Regions from separate parts of the Lentzea sp. CC55 genome, predicted to be linked through region 1. Evidence: riboswitches for the same ligand, from Rfam matches in the RefSeq annotation. Region 1 holds a riboswitch; each other region holds the start of a gene.
What was found. A riboswitch is a leader RNA that binds a small molecule or an ion and turns the genes downstream of it on or off. The one in region 1 is predicted to bind cobalamin.
Positions count from the first base shown of each region.

Region 2: linked by a shared signal. The riboswitch ahead of L6E10_RS39510 (putative cobaltochelatase) and the one ahead of cobN (cobaltochelatase subunit CobN) in region 1 are both predicted to bind cobalamin.
Region 3: linked by a shared signal. The riboswitch ahead of L6E10_RS14535 (CbtB-domain containing protein) and the one ahead of cobN (cobaltochelatase subunit CobN) in region 1 are both predicted to bind cobalamin.
Region 4: linked by a shared signal. The riboswitch ahead of L6E10_RS33495 (ribonucleoside-diphosphate reductase subunit alpha) and the one ahead of cobN (cobaltochelatase subunit CobN) in region 1 are both predicted to bind cobalamin.

Region 1 is NZ_JAJCXE010000008.1:99,391-102,592, reverse strand. It holds gene L6E10_RS05505 (precorrin-8X methylmutase) at 1-424, opposite strand, end outside; gene L6E10_RS05500 (hypothetical protein) at 421-1,416, opposite strand; cobalamin riboswitch at 1,425-1,559, shown strand; gene cobN (cobaltochelatase subunit CobN) at 1,594-3,202, shown strand, end outside.
Region 2 is NZ_JAJCXE010000057.1:223,119-226,320, reverse strand. It holds gene cobO (cob(I)yrinic acid a,c-diamide adenosyltransferase) at 1-13, opposite strand, end outside; gene L6E10_RS39510 (putative cobaltochelatase) at 24-1,928, opposite strand; cobalamin riboswitch at 1,964-2,099, opposite strand; gene L6E10_RS39505 (hypothetical protein) at 2,165-2,770, opposite strand; gene L6E10_RS39500 (low specificity L-threonine aldolase) at 2,834-3,202, opposite strand, start outside.
Region 3 is NZ_JAJCXE010000019.1:591,508-594,709, reverse strand. It holds gene hisG (ATP phosphoribosyltransferase) at 1-107, opposite strand, end outside; gene L6E10_RS14545 (phosphoribosyl-ATP diphosphatase) at 121-384, opposite strand; gene L6E10_RS14540 ((2Fe-2S)-binding protein) at 493-1,143, shown strand; cobalamin riboswitch at 1,214-1,346, shown strand; gene L6E10_RS14535 (CbtB-domain containing protein) at 1,400-1,588, shown strand; gene L6E10_RS14530 (CbtA family protein) at 1,605-2,357, shown strand; gene L6E10_RS14525 (HAD family phosphatase) at 2,354-3,010, opposite strand; gene metH (methionine synthase) at 3,003-3,202, opposite strand, start outside.
Region 4 is NZ_JAJCXE010000054.1:168,008-171,209, forward strand. It holds gene L6E10_RS33495 (ribonucleoside-diphosphate reductase subunit alpha) at 1-1,222, opposite strand, end outside; cobalamin riboswitch at 1,334-1,541, opposite strand; gene L6E10_RS33500 (superoxide dismutase) at 2,126-2,755, shown strand.

The sequences.
Region 1 (3,202 bases):
GGAAGAGCGCGGTGGGGGCGTTGCCGATCGCGATCACGGCGCCCTCGAAGCGGTCCGCGAGCAGCTCGAGCGCCGCGGCACTGCGGGTGTTGCCGATTTCCCGCGCCCTGTGCGGCGTGCGCGGGTCCTGCAGGTAGCAGAGGACCTCGTTGTCCTTCGGCAGGCGGCGGCGCGTGACACCCGAGGCGACCATGTTGGCGTCGCAGAGGATCGGGGCGCCGTTGTTCAGCGCCTCGCGGGCGTCGCGGACGACGTTCGGCGAGAACGCCACGTCGTCGGTCAGATCGGTCATGCCGCAGGCGTGGATCATGCGGACGACCACTGTCGCGACGTCGCCGGGGAACCTGGTGAGGTCCGACTCCGCGCGGATGGTGGCGAAGGACTGGCGGTAGATCTCCGCGCCGTCCTTGATGTACTGCGTCAACGGATCTCCTCGTAGCCGTCGCCGGTCGCGACGAACTCGATCACATCGCCGGCGGGGCGACCGCAACGGCGTGCACAGCCCGACCAGTGGACCGGTCGGTCGTGCGGGGTTCCGAGCCAAGCGCGCGCGTCGGCGCGGACGTCGGACAGCGACTTGGCACAGCCGGGGCGGCCGGTGCAGGCGCTGACGCCGTGCCACGGCGAGGCGGGGTCGGTGATCAAGCCGGACGTGCCGGTCCCGGCGGGCACCACCAGGCTGCGCCACGGGGTCAGCCGCAGCGGCACGCCCGGCAGTTGCGCCGCGTCCAGCCGGCCGAGCGGGACGCCCGGCGTCACGGGTGAAGGTGCGACAGGAGTCACAACCGGGCTGAACCGGTCACCCGGCGAGACGCCGAAGTGCTCGGTGATCTTCCGCACACCGCCGTCCACTTCGGACAGGCGCCACGCGGTGCCGCGCAGCGACCCGAAGAGGCGGGCCGCGGTCACCACGGCGTCGACCGGATCGGTCACGCGGACGCCGGTGTCGCGGCCCGCGAGGAGCAGGACCGTCCCGCCGTCGCCCTGGCTGACCAGGCCGAAGTCGCCGCCCAGGCCGCTCACCGAGGCGCCGACCGTGACCAGGAACCGGCCCGGCAGCGAGGCCAGCGACGGGTCCGCGCACAGGGCGGCGTCGAGCTCGTCGACCAGCGCCTGGTTGTCCTCCAGCGGTGCCGCGATGATGTTGCGCATCCGCTCGTGCGACCACGAGGGCAGCAGGCCGGCGGCACGCAGCCGGGAGCCCAGTTCCACCCCGTCCGCGAGGCCCCTGATCTGGAGGTTCGCCCGCGAGGTCAGCTCGATCGAACCCGAGCCGAGCTCGGCGGCCGCGACCCGCACGACGTCCCACTGAGCAGCGGAAAGAGTGCCGCCCGGCACCCGGATGCGCGCCAGCCCGCCGTCGGCCGCGGGGTGCAGCTCGACGGCGCCGGGGCAGGCATCCGGGTGACTACGCATAGGTCGGACTGTAACCCGCCGGTTAGGGTGAGCCCGAACGGCGAAGCACAGGAGGAAGCCGGTGTGAATCCGGCGCGGTCCCGCCACTGTGACCAGCGGACACGCTGGGAGTCAGGAACTCCGCTTCGCCTGTCACCCGCAACCTGGGGCGAGGACCCCACGAGGGATGGAGCCTGCGTGATCCTGCTGCTGTCGACTTCCGACACCGACCTGCTGTCGGCGCGTGCGAGCGGTGCCGAGTACCGCCTCGGCAACCCCGCACGGCTCACGGCCGAGGACCTGCCCGCGCTCGTCGAGGGCGTCGACCTGGTGCTCGTGCGCATCCTCGGTGGGCGCCGGATGTGGGAGGAGGGCCTCGACTGGCTCCTCGCCGGCGGGCTGCCGGTCGTGGTGCTCGGCGGTGAGATGCAGCCCGACGCGGCGCTGATGGAGCTGTCGACGGTGCCCGGCGGCGTCTGCGCGGAGGCGCACCTCTACCTCGCCCACGGCGGGCCGGCGAACCTCACCGAGCTGCACAAGTTCCTGTCGGACACGGTGCTGCTGACCGGTCACGGCTTCCAGGCGCCCGCCGCCACCCCGAGCTGGGGCGTGCTGGAACGGGAGAACACCCCGGCGGAGGGTCCGACGGTCGCGGTCCTCTACTACCGCGCGCACCACGTGGCCGGGAACACGGCGTTCGTGCACGCGCTGTGCGACGCGATCGAGGCCAAGGGCGGCAGGCCGCTGCCCGTCTACTGCTCCTCGCTGCGCACCGCGGAGCCCGAGCTGCTCGACACGCTGCGCGCGGCGGACGCCCTGGTCGTGACGGTGCTCGCGGCCGGTGGCACGAACCCGGCGAAGGCGTCGGCCGGGGGCGACGACGAGGCGTGGGACGTCGGTGCGCTGGCGGCGCTCGACGTGCCGATCCTCCAGGGCCTGTGCCTCACGTCGAGCCGTGAGACGTGGGACTCCAACGACGACGGACTGTCTCCTTTGGACACCGCGACCCAGGTCGCCATCCCGGAGTTCGACGGCCGGATCATCACGGTCCCGTTCTCGTTCAAGGAGATCGACTCCGACGGCCTCACGGTCTACGTGGCCGACCCGGAACGGGCGCTGCGCGTCGCGGGCATCGCGGTCCGCCACGGCCGGTTGAGGCACATCCCGGCGAGGGACCGCAAGGTCGTCGTGATGCTGTCGGCGTACCCGACGAAGCACTCGCGCATCGGCAACGCCGTCGGACTCGACACGCCCGCGTCGACCGTGCGGCTGCTCAAGGCCATGAAGGAGCACGGCTACGACATCGGCGACGAGCTGCCGGGCGTCGACGAGCTCGACGGCGACAAGCTGATCCACGCGCTGATCGCCGCCGGTGGCCAGGACGCCGACTGGCTCACGCAGGAGCAGTTCGAGAGCAACCCGATCCGCATCGCCGCGGCCGACTACCGCGAGTTCTACGAGACGCTGCCGGACGACTTCCGCGAGTCGATGCAGGAGCACTGGGGCGACGCGCCGGGCACGCTGTTCGTCGACCACAGCAGGTCGAAGGACGGCGAGATCGTGCTGGCCGCGCTGCGGTCGGGCAACGTCGCGGTGATCGTCCAGCCGCCGCGCGGGTTCGGCGAGAACCCGATCGCGATCTACCACGACCCGGACCTGCCGCCGTCGCACCACTACCTCGCGGCGTACCGGTGGATCGAGTCGAACTTCGGCGCGGACGCCGTGGTGCACGTGGGCAAGCACGGCAACCTGGAGTGGTTGCCCGGCAAGACCGTCGGCATGTCGGCCTCCTGCGGCACGGACGCGG
Region 2 (3,202 bases), on a different contig from region 1:
GTCCTTGAGGCATCGGGATCTCCTTATGCGGCCCGGACGACGCCGGCGAGGTGGTCGGCGGACAGCTGGTCGAGCCGCACGCAGGTGCCCTGCAGCGCCTCGGCGATCTTCTGGGCGAGCCCGAGGCGGACGTGCCCCTGCTCGCAGTCCACGACGACGACGGCGGTCTGCTCCAGCAGCCCGGCGGCCTTGAGCGCGTCCTTGGCGGGGTCACCGCCGAGCCCGGACGACGTGGCGCGCCCGTCGGTCAGCAGCACCACGAGCGGGCGCTTGCGCGGATCCCTCAGCCGTTCGACCTCCAGCACCCGGTGGGCCTTCAGCAGGCCGTCCGCGAGCGGGGTCCGTCCTCCAGTGCGCATCTTCTTGAGCCGCGTCGCCGCCGCGTCCACGGAGGTCGTCGGAGGCAGCGCGACCTCGGCCTGGCTGCCGCGGAACGTGACCACGCCGACCTTGTCCCGGCGCTGGTAGGCGTCGCGCAGCAACGAGATCACCGCGCCGCTGACCGCCGACATCCGCTTCTGCGCCGCCATCGAGCCGGAGGCGTCGACGACGAACAGGACGAGGTTCGACTCCTTGCCCTCCCTGACCGCCTTGCGGAGGTCGGCGCCCGTCAGCAGCAGTCCCGGTCCGCTGCGGCCGCGGGCCCGCTGGTGCGGCGCCGCGTTCGTGAGCGTGTCGACCAGGTGCAGCCCATTGCCGTCCACTGTGGACGAACGCACGACCCGGCCGGTGCGGGCGCGTGCCCTCGAACGCTTGCCGGGCGCGCCTTCGCCGACGCCGGGCACCTCCAGCAGCCGCGCCTTGAACGCGGGCGCGGGCTCCGGTGCCGGACGGTCGCCGGGCGCGTTCCCGCCGCCCTTCGGGCCCTCCTGCGGTTCGGGCAGCTCACCACCACCCGGCCCGTCGTCGTCCGGTCCCTCCCCGGGGTCCTCCGCGTGCTCGGCCGCCTGCCGCATGGCGTCCTCGAGCTGCTGCTCCTCGATGCCGGGCTCGTCGAACGGGTCGCGGCGGCGCCGGTGCGGCAGCGCGAGCCGGACCGCGGTCTCGACGTCCTGCTCCTCGACCTGATCGGCGCCCCGCCACGCCGCGTGGGCCGTGGCGGCACGGGCGACCACGAGGTCCGCGCGCATGCCGTCGACCTCGAAAGCCGCGCAGACGGCGGCGATCCGGCGCAGCTCACCGTCCGGGAGGGACACCGCGGGCAGCCTGTGCCGCGCGTCGGCAATCCGCTGCCGGAGCAGGGCGTCCTCGTCCTCCCACTTCCGCGCGAACCCCACCGGGTCCGCCTCGTAGGAGAGCCGGCGCCGGATGACCTCGGTGCGCACGCCGACGTCCCGCGCCGCCTTCACCGCCACCGTCAGCCCGAACCGGTCGAGCAGCTGCGGCCGCAGCTCGCCCTCCTCGGGGTTCATGGTGCCGACCAGCAGGAACTGCGACGGGTGCGAGATCGACACGCCTTCGCGCTCGACGTGCGCGCGTCCCATCGCGGCGGCGTCGAGCAGCAGGTCGACCAGGTGGTCGTGCAGCAGGTTGACCTCGTCGACGTAGAGCACGCCCCGGTGCGCCGCCGCCAGCAACCCGGGCTGGAACGCCCGCACGCCCTCGGTCAGCGCCTTCTCGAGGTCGAGCGACCCGACCAGCCGGTCCTCGGTGGCGCCGACGGGCAGCTCGACGAGCTTCGCGCGCCGCCGCTCCACGCCCTCGTGCGGCGCGTCGGGGCAGTCCGCGCTGCCGGGCACGCACCCGAAGCGGCAGTGCGCCGACACCTCCAGCTCGGGCAGGAGCGCGGCGAGGGCACGCACGATCGTCGACTTCGCGGTCCCCTTCTCACCTCGGACGAGAACGCCGCCGATGCCGGGGTGAACGGCGTTGAGCAGCAGGGCCAGGCGGAGGTCGTCATGTCCGACGACAGCCGAAAAGGGGAACATGCTCGGTGAAGTCCTTCCTCGGGTGTCCACGCCCGCGGTCAGGTGAAGAGGGGGACGAGTTCCTGACTCCCGACCCTGCCGGGCCGGTCACAGTCGCGGGACGGCGCCGGATTCGCACCGGCTTCCTCGCACTCCCCTCACAGCCCCGGCATCGTCGCACTTCGCACCGCCGGGTCCAACAGCCAGGTGAGCGACGTCGCGTCAGAAGTGCGGTATCGTGGGTCCGCGCAGTCGCACTAGCGCTGCGAAGTGGACCCGGCAGCCTTCCGGACGGTGGGTGGGCCGGGTTTCGCGGTTTCAGACGACTTCCACCGCGGCGACCAAAGGCTGCACCGCTTCTTCCACTGACCACCCCGGTGCCAGCACCAGGCGATCGCGTCCGGCAACGCGAGCAGCGGTTCCTCGTGGGCGCGGTGGTGCCGGTAGACGAGCGTCTCGTGACACCCGAGATCTCGAACACAGCGGTAGAGGAGCTTCTTGTCGGCTTCGAGGACGGAATCGTCCTGTTCGAGCACCAGCATCCCGGCGCCGGACACCGCGAGGTCGCAGACCAGCCGGACGAGGCATGCATCCCGTTGGCGCCTGCGCACGTGCGCCGATCCGTCGTAGATCGTGACCTCCGGCGCGATCTCCACCACCACGTCCAGGATCTGTTTCCTGCGCTGATCCGATTCCTTGTGGAAGTGGATCCTCCGCTGGTTGGCCATGACCAGACCGCGCACGGTCCGGCGTGCGGAGACCAGATCGCCTGGGAGCAACGCCGCCGCGGTGACCAGGAAGCCCTTCTCCTTGGGCTCGTCCACGAACACGTGGGCGGTCATGTCGAACTGCCTCCTGATCACGCCGAGATCTGATCGTGGCAGAAGGCTCGGCGACACGATCGGGCGATGGCAGTCGACGTCGCCCTAGATCAGGCTCCGGAACTCCGCCCAGGCCTCCCGGACCTCGTCGGCGGTCCACTCCAGCGCGGGCTCCGCCACCGTGATCTCGGTCTTGGCGAGCGTCCCGTCCCGCCAGAACCCGCCGAGGAACGACCCGCTCACCTCGGTCAGCCGCTCCGGGTCGCCCGGCAGGTGCAGCGCGAACTGGTGGGTGTGCGGTTCGGGCAGGTCCAGGGCGGCGGCCACGACCTTGGCGTGTTCGACGTACAGCCCCAGCCGGGGCAGCACGGTGTCGAGGCCGTGCAACGCCGACAGGGCGGCGGGCCACTGCTGGAACAGCATGCCGCCGTACCGGTGCCGCCAGACGCGCGCCTGGTCGACGAAGTCCTGCGA
Region 3 (3,202 bases), on a different contig from region 1:
ACGGTCAGGTCGCGCGGCTCGTGCCGCTGCCGGTAGCCGGCCTCGGTGAGCATGGCGGAGGCGCGTTCGGCGAGCGCACCCTTGTTCGGGACTGCTACGCGCAGCATGTGAGGGTCTCCGTCAGAGGTACTTGTAGACGTCTTCGAGGGTCAGGCCGCGGCCCAGCATCAGCACCTGGAGGCGGTACAGCAGCTGCGAGATCTCTTCGGCGAGCTTCTCGTCGGACTCGTACTCGGCGGCGATCCAGACCTCGCCCGCCTCCTCCAGGACCTTCTTGCCCTGCGCATGGACCCCGGCCTCGAGCGCTGCGACGGTGCCGGATCCCTCCGGCTTGGTGGCGGCTCGTCCGGTCAGCTCTGCGAACAGGGAATCGAAGGTCTTCACGGCTCCACATCCTCCCATCCCCCGGACCCCGGTCCGCACCGCGGTCGCATCTGTCCCAGGCCGTGGACGTGATCTGTCCTGCATGAACACCCGGTAGCGTGAATTCCCGTGTCCGAATTCGCGGAGGTCCTCGCAGCGCTGCGCCGGGTGCGCGGGATCAACCCCTTCTTCGCGCTCGACGTCGGCCGTCCGGACGACTCCTGGTCGCCGGGAACGGCGCTCCTGGAGGGCCCGGCGCTCAAGAACACCATCGACGCCATCGCTGTCCGGTACCGGGCGGAGGAACCCCGCGTCGCGGCGAGCCTGTTCTTCCTCGGCTACACCGCGCGGCTGCTCAGCCCGCTCACGGCCGCGAACCTCCCGATCGACGTCCGGCCGGAGAACCTGTGGTGGCAGCACCACCCGGTCAACGGCCTGAGCGTCCGCATCGACGAGCCGCGGCTCGGTCCGCCCGCCGCCGAGGCGCTGGAACCCGTGGTCGAGGCGATCGAGTCGGTCACGCCGGTGGCGCGAGGGTTGTTGTGGGGCAACGCGATGTCGAACATCGCGGGTGCGCTGAAAATGGTTGTGCGCGCACAGATGCTCACGGCGGAGGAAGCGGAAGAACGGGGCGAACTGCTCATGAGCGCACCGCCGTTCGAACAGGCCGGCACATTCCTGAGCTTTCCCGGCGAAGTCGGGTTCGTGCGCAGGAGTTGCTGCCTCTACTACCGCGTCGCCGCAGGTGGGAAGTGCGGCGACTGTCCGCTCGTGAAGTGAGGAACGCAACAACTCTTATGGCCGGTTGTGCCTGACCGGCCGGTGAACTTACGGTGCACGCGCCGCAGTGACGGGAAGCCGGTGTGAATCCGGCGCGGTCCTCGCCACTGTGACCGGGAAGCGATCCCCGCCGAGCACGTCACTGGTCCCGCGAGGGGCTGGGAAGACGCGGGGGCAGCGTTGATCCGGGAGTCAGGAGACCGGCTGCGGCGCCGCAAGGAGAGTTGACCTTCCACGAGGTATGGAGGAGCCCGTCATGACGAGCCCCGCAGCAAGCCTGTCCGCCGTCCGCGTGCCCAAGTGGGCCTTCGCCGTCTCACTGCTCGGCCTGATCGTCACCTACCTGGTCCTGCAGGAGAACGGCCTCGCGCTCGGCGCGAGCTCGGAGCTGCTGCACGAGTTCTTCCACGACGGCCGCCACGCCCTCGGCGTCCCGTGCCACTGATCCGCTGATCAAGCAGATGACGACGTACAGGTCCCTCGCGCTGCGCGGGGTCGCGGCCGGCGCCGTCGCCGGCGTCGCCTCCGCGCTCGTGCAGCTCCTGGTCACCGAGATCCCGATCCGCGCCGCGCTCGCGGTCGAGGCGGCGCGGGAACCCTCCGGTGACGGCCACGGCCACTCCCACGGCGGTGAGGAGCTGGTCGGTCGCGGCACGCAGGTCGTGGGCGGCATGCTCGGCGTGGTGATCGTCGGCGTCGCGGTGGGCCTGGTGTTCGCCACGGCCTACGCGCTGTCGAAGCGCTGGTTCGCCGCCGGCACGCCGTTCACGCGCAGCTTCGCGCTCGGCGCCGCGGTGTTCGGCGCCGTGGCGCTGCTGCCGTGGCTCAAGTACCCGGCCAACCCGCCCGCCGTGGGTGACCCGGGGACGGTGGACCACCGCACCGCGCTCTACCTCGGTGTGGTGGTCGCGGGCCTGGTGATCGTGTGGGGCGCGAGCCTGCTGGCCGACCGGCTGCGCGAGCAGTCGCAGCCGGTCCGCACGACCGCCGTGCTGCTCGCGGTCACCGCGGCCGTCGCGGTGGTGCTGCTCGCGTTCCCCGCGTCACCGGACACGATCCCCGCGGACGTGCCGGTCGCCGTGCTGTGGCAGTTCCGCCTCAGCTCGCTCGCCCAGCTCGCCACGCTCCACGTCGGCATCGGCGTGGTGTTCGGCCTGCTGGTCGACCCGGCCACGCGCCGGGCGAGGACCCCCGCCGCGGCGCCACACCGCTAAAGCGCGCGCAGCACCTCGAGGTCGACGCCGGTGAGGGAGTCGCGGAAGACCCGCCTCTCCCCCGCCGGCACCTCGACGTCGCACGGCACCACCAGCACGGTGCACCCGGCCGCCACCGCCGCCGCGACGCCCGTGGGCGAGTCCTCGACCGCCACGCACCGCGCCGGATCGACGCCCAGCAGCCGCGCGGCCTTCAGGTACGGCTCGGGCAGCGGCTTGTTCAGGCCGTCCACCTCGTCGCCGCACACCGTCACGTCGAACAGGTCGCGGCCGATCGTGTCCAGCGCGACCTCGGTCAGCGAACGCTCGGTGGACGTCACCAGCGCCATCGGCACACCGGACGCGCGCACGGCCTTCAGCGCCTCCTGGGCGCCCGGCCGCCACGGCAGGCCGGCGCGGAAGACCTCCTCGGTGCGGCGCGAGATCCACGCGGCGCCGTCGGCCATGTCGGCGTCGGTCGGCTCGATGCCGACGTCGGCGAACAGCAGGCGCATGGTGGTGGGGACGTTGCTGCCGACCATGCGTTCGCGGGTCTCCGGCGACAGCACGCCGCCCAGTTTCTCCGCGTACTCGTAGAGCGGGATGTCCCACAGCTTCTCGGAGTCCAGCAGCGTGCCGTCCATGTCCCACAGGACCGCTTGCGGGTCAGACATTGAAGTACTTCGCCTCCGGGTGGTGCGCCACGAAGGCGTCGGTGGACTGTTCCGGGTGGAGCTGGAGTTCCTCGGACAGCGAGACCCCGATGCGCGCCGGGTCGAGCAGCTCGACGACGCGCCGGCGGTCCTCCATGCCGGGGCAGGCGCCGTAGCCGAACGAGTACCGCGCACCGCGGTAGCCGAGTTTGA
Region 4 (3,202 bases), on a different contig from region 1:
TCCAGCCGTTGCCGGTCTGGGCGAGCGTGCGGATCATCCGTCCATAGAGGTCACGAGCCTTGACCGTGCGCACAGCCCGGCCGGCCTCTTCAGCGCCGCGGTAGGCGCGGTCGAATTCGTCACCCCACAGGTCGACCAGCTCCGGGACCTCGTCCGGGTCGAACAGCGACCAGTCCTGGTCAGCCTCGACGCGGCGCATGAACTCGTCGGGGATCCAGTTGGCCAGGTTGAGGTTGTGCGTGCGGCGGGCGTCCTCGCCGGTGTTGTCGCGCAGCTCGAGGAACTCCTCGATGTCCGGGTGCCACGTCTCCAGGTAGACGCAGGCAGCGCCCTTGCGGCGGCCGCCCTGGTTGACCGCCGAGACCGACGCGTCAAGCGTGCGCAGCCACGGCACGATACCGTTGGAGTGGCCGTTCGTGCCGCGGATCAACGCACCACGTGACCGGACTCGGGACCATTGCACGCCGATGCCACCGGCGAACTTCGACAGCCGGGCGATCTGCTTGTACCGGTCGTAGATCGACTCCAACTCGTCGCGCGGCGAGTCGAGCAGGTAGCACGAGGACATCTGGGTGTGCACCGTGCCGGAGTTGAACAGGGTCGGCGAGCTGGGCAGGTACGCCAGCGACGACATCAGCCGGTAGAAGTCGATGGCCTCGGCGGCGGTGTGCGAGAGACCGCAGGCGACGCGCAGCAGCCAGTACTGCGGCTGCTCGATCACCGAGCGCTTCGCGGGGTGGCGCAGCAGGTAGCGGTCGTAGACGGTGCGCAGACCGAAGTACTCGAACCGCCGATCACCCTCGAGGTCGATCGCGTTGTCGAGCTCGCGGGCGTTGGCGGCCGCGAACTTCGCGGTCGCGTCACCGATCAGGCCCTCCGCGTGGCCGAGGGCAACGCTCTGACTGAAGGACTGCACGCCCTGCCGGTGCACTTCCTTCTCGATGAACGCCGCAAGCAGACCAGCGGCCAGCTTGGAGTACTCGGGCTCTTCCGACACGAGCGCCGCGGCGGTCTGGATCGACAGCCGGTCCAGCTCCTCGGTGGTGGCGCCGTCGTAGAGGCCGCTGATCGTCTTGGTGGCGACCCGCAACGGGTCGACGTCGTGCAGACCGACCGCGCAGCGCTCGACCGCGCGCACGATCTTGTTCAGGTCGACCGGTTCGAGTGAACCATTGCGTTTCTTGACGCGCATCGTGGTGGCGACTGTGTCGACCGCCGTCATAGCTCTCTCCTCGCGAGCTCAGGTGGCCACGAGGACAGCGAGGAGCGAACGGGCGCGCGCGACCGCCACGTCCTCCCGCCCTCCCTCGGGGCCTCGGACACCCGCACGCGTCGAAGCGTGCGGGGCGCTGGCAGGTCTTCGGACTCGCGGGCACGCCTGTCGGCTCCTACCGGCCGTCGCTTCCCAGACGTTCACGTCCAGTGCTTCTGACGGCTTTCGTTCCCGTTCACCGCTGCGGGGCAGTCCCGGACTCACACCGGGTTCCCTCTTGCGACGACCGATCTGGATGATCGGCCGAACCAGCTCTGCGGCACACTACATGGGCGGAGTCGAGTGATCTGCAACTACATCTAGTGGGCGTGTTATTCGCTTGGGCAGCACCCGAACGATCACTCCAGCGATGGCCGAGCTGTGCCCGCACTCCCCTGAGCCGCACCGTCGCGCCCAAGTGCGTTCGCACCGGCTTGATCAGTGAACAGCGGATCGACGTCGTCAGATCATCATGCCTTGTTCACTGACGCCAATTCCCCTGTTGGACCAGCAGACCTGGTGACGGCCAGCCCGGCGTGCGCGAGCCACGGACAGGCGATGTGGGCGTACCAGGCCAGCGGGTGCGGGTCGACCAACTGACCGAGCGACACGCTCCCAGCTACAGCTCCCGATGATCCGGATTCACCATCAGGTCAAGAGGCTCGCCGGCAGTCGGCCGCCCGTGGACAGCACCAATGACCTGGACACGCGCCTGAATGATCCTGGGTGCTCGGGATAGCGAGGCGCGCCACGGACCCGTCCGTGATTCCCGCGAAGCACTCCTCCACCCCACCTCACGATCAGTCTGTTGCAAATCTATGGCTCTTGCGAAAGAGTGGCGATAGACCCCACGGAGTTCTCGGAGAAGCCCCCATGAGCCAGTACGTGCTGCCGGATCTGCCCTACGATTACGCGGCGCTTGAGCCCGCGATCACCGGCGAGATCCTTGAGCTGCACCACAGCAAGCACCACGCCGCCTACGTCAAGGGCGCGAACGACAGCCTGGAACGGCTTGCCGAAACCCGGGAGAAGGAGGACTTCACCGGCATCGTCGGCTTGGAGAAGACCTTCGCCTTCAACCTGTCCGGGCATGTGCTGCACACGATGTTCTGGGACAACTTGAGCCCGGACGGCGGAGACCGCCCCGACGGCGAGCTCGCTGCCGCGATCGACGAGCACTTCGGCTCGTTCGACGCGTTCGCCAAGCAGCTCTCGGCCGCGACGTCGCTGGTGCAAGGGTCGGGCTGGGGCGTGCTGGCGTGGGAGCCGCTGTCGCAGCGCCTGATCGTCGAGCAGGTCTACGACCACCACGGCAACGTCGGCATGAACACCACGCCCGTGCTGGTGTTCGACGCGTGGGAGCACGCCTACTACCTGCAGTACCGCAACGTGCGACCGGACTACGTGCAGAAGCTGTGGTCACTGGTCAACTGGACCGACGTCACCCGCCGGTTCGACCAGGCCCGCGCGGGCGGCTCGGGGCTCATCGCGCCGTCGAAGTAGGCCACCGAAGGCTGGCAGTGGGTGCTCCGACAAGCCACCTCGCTGCCGTGACGTGCCCCCGTCACCCGGCGGGGGCACGGCTACTTCCAACGGCCCTTTGGCCCTCTGAGGTTCCCCCGGTAGCTCGGAGACTTTCAAGCATGGTCCGATAGGACCTGAAGGGAGTCGTCCGTGGCAGCACCGAGGAAGTACCCCGATGAGCTGAGGGGCTCGTGCGGTCCGGCTGTATCGGGAGTCGGATCCGAAGCCGGTGATCCGGCGGCTGGCCGAGCAGCTCGGAGTGCATCACGAAGCACCAAGCGAGATATGTCGATCTTGTGTGACCTGCGTATCTGCACGTATCTCACGGTGGTGGCACCATGATCAGTCTCAGTTGTCGTGTCACTTCCTCCGATGCACCGCATCACGCGTTGAGCCTCGCCGAGGCCGTGATCCGCTGCGTTCGCG